One region of the uncultured Gilvimarinus sp. genome, then DNA from elsewhere that is predicted to be linked to it. Evidence: predicted binding sites of a transcription regulator. Region 1 holds the regulator's gene; the other holds the start of a gene.

Region 1 (4,759 bases):
ATTAAGTGCTGGCGTTGAATGCTAAGAGTGCCCTGAGATTTTATCGCGGCAAGTTGTGCGGCGACTTCTTCACCATCGACCAACTGCATCAATCGCCCAATACGCTGTAATTGCCGGCGTCTGGCTTCACGCTGGCGAATGCGTTCCATCTCCAGAATGGCCTCGCGCAACTCATCTGGCAGTTCGATATTGGCCAGTTGCGACTCTTTGAGTTCGGTAAGCTCTCGTCCGATTTCTTGCAGCACGTGCATGTCGCGTTTGCGCTGAGACTTACTCGGACCTTCGAATTCTTCAGTGTCTGCTTCAAAATCTGTCGTCATGGCGTCGCGGTTGGCTCGTGTTGGGTGGGGCGCGATTATAGCAGCTCATGCTGAGCGCTGCAGTGGTACGGGTTATTCGTCTTGCTCGTCGAATCCCGCTTCAATCAGCGCACAGATGGCCTCGACCGCCGCATGATCTTGGGGGCCCTCGGCACGTACGCATACCTCGGTACCCATACCGGCGGCCAGCATCATTAATGCCATCATGCTGGCGCAGTCGGCCGATTTATCCGCGGCCTGCAGCTGTATTTGGCAGGGATACTCTTTGGCTAGCGCAACCAGTTTGGCGGCAGAGCGGGCATGTAGGCCTTTATGGTTAACGATGGTAACAAACTTTTCTGGCATTTAATGGCTCTCTTTGGTTGAGTGGCCAAGCTCGCGATGTCTGACCTGGACATTGTCCAGTTGACTGGCAAAGTGAGCCTGCAACTTCTCACACAGGTAAACCGAGCGGTGTTGGCCGCCGGTACAGCCTATAGCAATAGTAATGTAGCTGCGGTTGTTGGCTCGATAATGCGGCCACCAGCGTTCTAAAAACCCTTTTACGTCCGCCAGCATGTCTTGCACCAGCGGCTGTTCGTCAAGAAATTGCGCGACATCCTGATCGATACCGGTTTGGCTGCGCAAGTTAGGGTCCCAGTGGGGGTTGGGAAGGCAGCGTGCGTCAAAGACTAAATCGGCGTTGTTGGGTGGCCCGTGTTTAAAACCAAAAGATTCAAACAGTACCGCCATACCCTCTGCGTCGGGCTCCGCCACTCGCTCTTTAATTAGCTCCCGTAATTGATGCACGTTTAATGCGCTGGTATCAACCACTAAGTCGGCGCTATCGCGCATAGGCAATAGTAGCTGCTGCTCAGTTTCAATCGCTTCTGTTAAATTTGTGTGTTTGTTGCTTAGGGGGTGTTTGCGCCGGGTCTCGCTAAAGCGCTGGACGATTTTATCGGCATCAGCATCTAGGAAGATAACGGTAAAGGGCAGGCGAGCATCGCGCAGTGGCTTGATGGCGACTGGAAACATTGCCAGGTCTTGCCAGGCATCGCGAATATCAATCCCGATGGCAAAGTTTTGGTTGTCGGCATCTTTATGCAGCTGAATTTGATCGACTAAGGCTGGCAGTAGGCTGATCGGTAAGTTGTCGATGCAGTTATAGCCGGAGTCTTCCAGCGCATTGAGCGCGGTACTTTTACCTGAGCCGGATAATCCGCTGACAATGACAAGGTGCATACACGCCTACCTATCCGTTGTCGTGAGCGATGGCGGCCGCGTATAGAGCCTGGCCGCTGTCAGCATCGCGCAGAGTTTGCCGATAGGCGCTTTCGTTGAGCGCCCCGGCCAATGCTGCCAGCGTGTGTAGATGTTCGTCATTGGCTTGATCGGGTACCAACATGGCAAACAGAACGTCGACGGGTTCGCCGTCAATCGCATCAAAATCTATCGGCGCTTTGAGCGTAATCAGTGCGGCGATGGTCGCTTCGCAGCCCGGCAGGCGGCTGTGAGGAATGGCAATGCCGTGGCCAATGCCGGTCGAGCCGAGTTTCTCACGCGCGACCAGGCGGCGAAAGATTTCGTCGGCATCCATGCCGGGGATACTCTCGGCAATGGTGTTGGCGAGAATTTCTAAGGCACGTTTTTTACTGACGCCTTCGATTCGGCTCAGGGTACGTTCAGGCGATAAGATCTGTGCAATTTGCATAGTATTTTGCGTAACTTGTTAGTAACTAATTAGCGGTGGCTGCGAAGTTTTTCTTTGTGTTTGATTAATTGCCGGTCGAGCTTGTCGGTCATGGCATCAATCGAGGTGTAGAGATCGTCTGACTCGGCGTCAGCAAAAATGTCTTTGCCGTTAACGTGAATCTTCGCCTCGGCTTTTTGCGTTTGTTTTTCTACCGACACGGTAACATTGATTGTGGTGATCAAATCGCTGTGGTGAGTCAGTCGTTCCAGTTTGGATTCGATGTGATTATGAATCGCTTCGGTGACATCGACGTGATGGCCGCTGATGGTTACTTGCATACACTGCTCCTCGTGTCTGTCTGCTGCCTAAGTTGTTGTGCTGCACCCTTGGTATTAGCGCATTGCCTCGAGCGATTGGCAGAACTTCAACATAGCAAGGATTAGAAGTTCTGTCACATGGGCCGGTGTCTTAACCCAGCCCTTTGCGCTCATTAGAAGGCGGAATATTCAACGACTCGCGATACTTGGCGATTGTACGCCGGGCAACGCGAATCCCTTGATCGGAAAGCATCTCGGTGATTTTGCTATCGCTCAGAGGTTTTTTCGGGTTCTCTGCCGCGACCAGCTTTTTAATAATAGCTCGGATTGCGGTCGACGAGCACTCGCCGCCAGAATCGGTGCTCACATGGCTAGAGAAAAAGTATTTTAACTCGAATATGCCTTGTGGCGTGTGCATGTACTTTTGGGTGGTGACCCGCGAGATAGTCGACTCATGCATCTCCACTAGCTCGGCAATATCGTGCAGCACCAGTGGCTTCATGGCCTCGGCGCCGTACTCTAAAAAACCACGTTGCTTTTCGACGATACAGGTGGCCACCTTTAGCAGAGTTTCGTTGCGACTTTGCAGGCTCTTTAAAAACCAGCGGGCCTCTTGCAGGTTGTCTTTTAAGAAGGTGTTGTCGCGGCTGGAGTCGGCGCGTTTGACCATAGAGGCGTAGCCGGAGTTGATCCGCAGCTTTGGCGCTATGTCTGGGTTGAGCTCAACTGTCCAGCGTCCTTCCTTCTTATCCACAAACACGTCGGGTACGACATACTCGGTTTCGCTGGTGCTGATGCCATCGCCGGGGTGTGGATTAAGGGTTTTAATCAACGCCACGGCTTGAGCTAACTCAGGTTCTTTGAGGCGGGTCTTGCGCATCAGTTGGCGGTAGTCGCGGCTACCGAGCAACGGCAAGTACTGGCGCACAATCAGTTGCGCCGCCTCTAAAAAAGGGGTGCTTTTGTCGTATTGGGCCAGCTGCACCAGTAAGCAGTCGACTAAGTCGATGCTGCAAGTGCCGCAAGGGTCAAACTGTTGTAAGCGGTGTTGTACCGCCTGCACCTCGTCGAGTTCTAGGTCGTCCCAATTGGCGGTTAAACCCTCAAAAATATCCTCGATACTGCTACTGAGAAGACCCGAGGGCTCGACGGAGTCAATGATCGCCAGGGCAATGATCTCATCGCGCTCGGACATGGGCGTGAGGTTGAGCTGCCACATTAGGTGGTCGTAGAGCGATTCGGTATTGCCGCGACGGCTTTCGAAGTCGTTATCGTCGCCCTCGTAGTTACTGGCGGGTAATGTTGACGACGAACTCTCGTAGACATCATCCCAGCTGGTATCAACGGGTAGGTCTTGCGGGATCGACTCGCTCCACTCGCTGTCAGCGGTGGGTTCGTCCGCCTCGGCGGTGGTTTGGGTGCTCGCTGGGTCTGCGGGGTTCAGCTCGTCCTGGCTGTTATCGCGGCGTTCATCTTTGCCGTCGGTGTCACTATCCTTTTGGTCGCTACCAGTGTTGTCGTCGAGGTTCTCCTCAACTTCGAGCATGGGGTTGGAGTCCAGCGCCTCTTGGATCTCTTGTTGCAGATCCAGCGTCGATAGCTGCAGGAGGCGGATGGCCTGTTGCAGCTGCGGCGTCATGGTGAGCTGTTGACCCAACTTTAGCTGTAGGGACTGCTTCATAATGTTAGCAATGGCACTCAGATTGTGTTGTTGTAACTGTGGAGTTTAGTCATCAACACCAAGCCAAGCAATAGTACTAAGCAATCTTTGTGCCTGAAAGTCAAAAAATAGAAATTGTCAAGTGGTGGTGCGGCTGCTCGGCTTTACAGCATAAAGTTGTCACCGAGGTAGACTTTGCGCACTTTCTGATTGGCCAGAACCTGCTCCGAGCTGCCCTCAGCGATGATATGGCCCTCGCTGACGATATAGGCTTTTTCGCAGATGCCAAGTGTTTCTCGGACATTGTGATCGGTAATCAAAATACCAATGCCGCGATCCTTAAGGTGACGCACAATGTGCTGAATGTCGCTGACCGAGATAGGGTCAACCCCGGCGAAGGGCTCATCTAGTAGAATAAAGGCCGGGTCCGTTGCCAGGGCGCGGGCGATTTCGACCCGGCGGCGCTCGCCACCCGAGAGCGACATGCCGAGGTTGTCGCGAATGTGGGTGATGTGAAACTCCTGCAGTAGCTGCTCGAGCTGCTCTAGGCGCTGTGGTTTTTTGAGATCGCGTCGAGTCTCTAAGATGGCGAGGATGTTGTCCGCCACCGACAGCTTGCGAAACACCGAGGCCTCTTGCGGCAGGTAACCAATGCCCGCCCGGGCCCGGCCGTGGATCGGTAGGTGTGTCAGGTCTAGCTCGTCTAGGGTGACGCGGCCGTTGTCGGCTTTGACCAGCCCCGCGATCATGTAAAAGCAGGTGGTTTTACCCGCGCCGTTAGGCCCGA
Region 2 (4,759 bases), on a different contig from region 1:
GGCTTTGGGTGGTTTGGTCGCCCGTGCCATCCAGCCCCACCACCAAACCGTAGCCAATAAGCTGGTTAGACCGAACACCGGCCACTGAGGCTATGTCTTTGACTCGCTCGGCACTTGCGCCAGCACTTAATAAAAGTGCCGTAAAAAAACTGCTTAACAGTAAGCCTAATAACGTTTTCATACCGCCCCCTTAGAACGGCCAATAGGCGCTGTTAAAAAAGCGCGACATCCAACCCATCGACTGCGAGTTGGCAAGTTCACCGGTACCACTGTAAGAGATTTGCGCATTGGCAAGTTTGGTAGACGACACGGTGTTCTGACGTGAAATATCATCGGGCCGTAAAATTCCGCTAATACGAATAAACTCATCGCCGCGATTCAGTGTCATCCATTTTTCACCGCGCACAATCAAGTTGCCGTTAGGCAATACATCGGCAACTGTCACCGCAATAGAACCGCTTAGACTGTTGCTTTGGTCGGCACCGGCATCGCCATTAAAATCGCGTTCTTGACTGATACTGGTGTCAAATGGAACCCCGTTTAAGGTCGGCGTCATTCCCAAAATAGTACCCGCCGGCAAGCTGGTCGAGCTGTCTTTGCTGACGTTAACGCCCGAGCTTTTGCTCGATACCGTACGCTCGGTAAGCATGATGGTAATAATATCGCCGACGTTGCGCGCCTTGGAGTCGGTAAACAAGCTCATGCTGCGCTCGTGATACAAAGAGCCATTGGTTTGTACCGGCTCTTGGTAGGCGGCCGACACCACTGGCGCATAATGCGGATCACCCGGTTGTGGCGGCGCGTAAGAGGCACAGCCCGTTAACCACAGCAGCACCAGCCCCCCTATGCTCACGTATTTTATATTACCCATCATGACCTTCACCTGTTGCAGCACCCGTTATAAGGTTTGCGTTATGTATTGCAGCATTTGATCAGCGGTGGAAACAACTTTGGAGTTAAGCTCGTAGGCCCGTTGCGTACTGATCATATCGACCATCTCTTGCACGATTTCGACGTTTGAACTCTCCAACATGCCTTGCTCTAGGCTGCCCATGCCGTTTTCAGACGGCGCACCAATCAGTGGATTACCACTGGCCACCGACTCTAAAAACAAATTGCCGCCCACCGCCTGAAGGCCCGCCGGATTCACAAAATCGGCTAGGAGAATATCGCCCAGCTGTTGCGGGTCGACTTCGCCATCCACATAGGCGTTAACGACACCGTCTTTACTAATAGTGATATTGCTGGCGTTCTCGGGGACATTGATGGCAGGCTCTAGCAGGTGGCCGTCGGCATTAACTAACTGCCCCTCACCGTTGATTTGTAACTGACCGTTGCGGGTATAAGCAACCGAGCCATCGGGGCGTAAAATCTGTAAAAACCCTCGGCCGTTAATGGCAACATCGAGCGCCTGGTCGGTGACTTCAAGGTTACCCTCGGTAAACTGTTTTTGCGTGCCCACAACCCGCACACCGGTACCAAGCTGCAAGCCTGATGGCAGCTCGGTGTCTTGCGTCGATTGCGCACCCGGTTGGCGCTGAGTTTGATAGAGCAAATCTTCAAAAGTTACCCGGTCGCGCTTAAAACCCACGGTGCCGACGTTAGCAAGGTTATTAGAAATTGTGGTCAGTTGTTTGTCCTGCGCCGTTAGGCCGGTCTTGCTGACGTAAAGTGCCGAGTGCATGGCGTTACCCTCTAGTCGTTAACGAACAGGTCAGGACATCTGTAACAGACGCGCTGAGCTTTCGGAGTTTTGTTCAAAGGTTTTCATTAGCTTGACTTGCATTTCATACTGACGCGACAAGCTTAGAATGTCGGTAAAAGCATCAACGGCGTTAACATTACTGCCCTCAAGCGCACCGGATGTCACACGCACATCAGCGTCTGCGACCAAGTCAACGCCATCGAGCTGACGAAACAAACCATCAGCGGATTTTTCCAGCGAACCATAATCAGGCTTAACCAGCTTTAAGCGATCAATTTCAACCAATGTTTCTGGCCCTTCGCCCTGCCCTTGAACCGAGATAGTACCGTCTTCACCAATGCTAATCTGAGTGGCTGGCGGCAAGGCGATGGGCCCATTATTACCCATCACCGGCAAGCCCTCGGCGGTACGCAATATACCGTTAGCATCTAAGTTTAAATTGCCAGCGCGTGTGTAGGCCTCGGCACCGGTAGGCGACTGAACCGCCAAAAATCCATCACCATTAATGGCCACATCCAGTTCGCGCCCGGTTTGCTGAACCGGCCCCGGGGTAAAATCTGACGCGGGAGACTCTGTCATGGCGTAAGCACGCGTTGGCTGACCGTCACCGTAGTACACACCCATACTGCGGGCTACAGCGTAATCCGCACGAAAGCCAGTGGTATTAATGTTGGCCATATTGTTCGCGTGACTGGTCTGCGCGATCATGTTGTGCTTGGCACCGGTCATTGCGATATAGAGAGCTTTATCCACAACAGACTCCGTTGGTTTATTGGCAGTTGAACTTACTTACTACAAGTGTTGCAACCGCTGTGCCAACACCAACACCCGCGTCATACGGGGGCTAGAGCGCGACTGCCCGAGAAACTAAAACTCAGACACAAAAAAGCGGCAAACCGCTTCCGCCGTTTGCCGCCGTTCCACCCTCCGGTTTTGCGCCAGTTGGCGCTAACCGTTAACGCAGATTAATAATGGTTTGCGTGGTCTGGTTAGCCGTCTCAATCGTCTTAGAATTCGCCTGGAAGTTTCGCTGGGCAATAATCAAGTTAACTAACTGCTCAGACAAATCAACGTTAGACTCCTCCAAAGCGCCGGCCTGAATATCGCCAAAAGATGCCGACCCCGGCGCCCCGACAATCAACTCACCACTGTCAGCGGTTTGCGCCCACAAGGTGGAGCCAACAGGCTTTAGAGCCTCCAGGTTATTAAAGCTGGCCAAGGCTACCTGACCGATGGTCTGCGCCTCACCGTTGGTAAAGCGGGCGAAGATTAAGCCCTGCTCATCGATGTCGATACCGGCTAAGCGGCCGGTGGTGTAACCATCCTGGGTGAGAGCTTCGACTGAAAAACCGCTACCGTATTGAGTGGAGTTAGCGTAGTCCACAGCTAAAACAAAATTCGTGCCGTCATCTTCACCAAGGTTTGCTGCGCCGCCAGTAGGGGTGAAATCCGTTATGTTAATACCAGTATCGCCAGCTGGGCTTAAGCTGCCATCGGCCAAAAAAACCATCTGGGCCGCCGGACCACCGCCAGCCTCGACATTTACACCATCAATCTCAGCGTAAATATCCCAGGTATTGTCACCAGTTTTAACAAAGTACTGTGCCATAGTATGGCTGTTGCCTAAGCTATCATAAACCGTGGCTGATGTAGCGTTATTGTAGCTGGCGGGCTCTGGATCTAAAGGGTCAAAAGGTACTGACGGTATCTCTTCCCGTGCATCTAAATTAAAAGAAATATCCAGCTCAGTAGTCGCCTTCGGCGCTTGGTTTTCAACGTCTACCCTAAGGTCCTCCAAAATCCCGCCCACGTTACCTTCATCGTCGGCGATAAAGCCCTGCAAGTTTGAACCGGTGTTATTGACAATATAACCGTCTTTATCCAAGCCAAAGGTTCCGTCGCGACCATAAAGCTTATCGCCGGCGTTATCGAGAATAAACATTCCCGCGCCATTGATCGCCAAATCGAGCTGGTTCTCCGTAAAGTTTAGGTTGCCTTGACTAAACTGTTGACGAATTTTTTGTAGATTGACACCCGAGCCCGGCGTATTAGAGCCACTACCGAGCAGTGAGCTGGCATAGACATCACCGAACTCGGCGCGAGAGTTTTTAAAGCCGGTAGTGCTGGCATTGGCAATGTTGTTGCCGGTTACCTTTAAGTCAGTATTGGCGGCCCGAATGCCGCTCAGAGCAGTATTAAAAGGCATCGTTCGCTTCTCCTATTGATGCAAACCGGCAACCGGTGTGCAAATTCTTAATTAGTTAAACTGCTTAATGTCCGAGATATTAACCGCACCGACACCGGCTAGGTTTAAAATGATGCCGCCGTCTTCAGCGAGCGTCACACTGTTTACATTGGCGCTAAGCGAGGTGGCTATGGATTCAGTCTTGCCATCAACCGTGGCATTGACCTCAAACGTATAATCACCGGGAGCGAACGGCTCTTCACCCGCCGACCAGTTGGTCAGCTCGCCGTCAACCTCCATATACTGGCCGTCAAAACGGAATACAGTCTCGCCAGCTTCGCGAGCCCCAAGCGGTATTTGCCCAACCAACGCACCGCTGGCGTCATAAATACTGACCTGGGTATTGGGGCTGGTTTGTGGCAAATTGACTGAACCGGAAATTATTCCGCCCTCGGCCAAGTAGGTGGTATCCGTGGGCACCGTCACCGAGCGCCCCACCAACGATGACGCTTGCAGCGCTTGGTTAGACATAAAGTTGCCGCTAAAGTCTTCAAAGCTGGTGTTTAACCGCTCCAAACCTTCAACGGAGCTGAACTGCGCCAGCTGGGCAATAAACTCGGTATTGTCTTGCGGACTCAACGGGTCCTGATTGTTCATTTGGGTGATCATCAACTCCAAAAACGCCGATTGGCCCAACTCGTTGCTTTTGGTTTCGGGCTCTTTTTTATTGATACTTAAATTGCTAAGTATATTGCCCACTGAGCTGGTCTCATTTACCGTAGTCATGGCGTTATCCTTACTGTCCCAGAGTCAACACGCGTTGCGCCATCTGTTTGGCCGCGTTCATTACTTCAACGTTCACCTGAAAC

The links. The regulator sigma-54, encoded in region 1, starts transcription at its own class of promoters, with help from an activator protein. The targets are predictions, from matches to a motif close to TGGCACANNNNTTGCNNT.
Region 2: the regulator sigma-54 is predicted to act here: its motif matches at 2,506-2,523, upstream of flgF (flagellar basal-body rod protein FlgF).

The regions. Positions count from the first base shown of each region.
Region 1 covers NZ_CAXAUC010000004.1:125,269-130,027, forward strand. Annotated here, with positions in the region: gene yjgA (ribosome biogenesis factor YjgA) at 1-320, opposite strand, end outside; gene AACY82_RS08960 (HPr family phosphocarrier protein) at 393-665, opposite strand; gene rapZ (RNase adapter RapZ) at 666-1,544, opposite strand; gene ptsN (PTS IIA-like nitrogen regulatory protein PtsN) at 1,555-2,013, opposite strand; gene raiA (ribosome-associated translation inhibitor RaiA) at 2,043-2,333, opposite strand; gene AACY82_RS08980 (RNA polymerase factor sigma-54) at 2,464-3,993, opposite strand; gene lptB (LPS export ABC transporter ATP-binding protein) at 4,137-4,759, opposite strand, start outside.
Region 2 covers NZ_CAXAUC010000001.1:783,644-788,402, forward strand. Annotated here, with positions in the region: gene AACY82_RS03385 (flagellar basal body P-ring protein FlgI) at 1-181, opposite strand, end outside; gene flgH (flagellar basal body L-ring protein FlgH) at 191-874, opposite strand; gene flgG (flagellar basal-body rod protein FlgG) at 899-1,684, opposite strand; gene flgF (flagellar basal-body rod protein FlgF) at 1,715-2,458, opposite strand; gene flgE (flagellar hook protein FlgE) at 2,661-3,911, opposite strand; gene AACY82_RS03410 (flagellar hook assembly protein FlgD) at 3,963-4,676, opposite strand; gene flgC (flagellar basal body rod protein FlgC) at 4,687-4,759, opposite strand, start outside.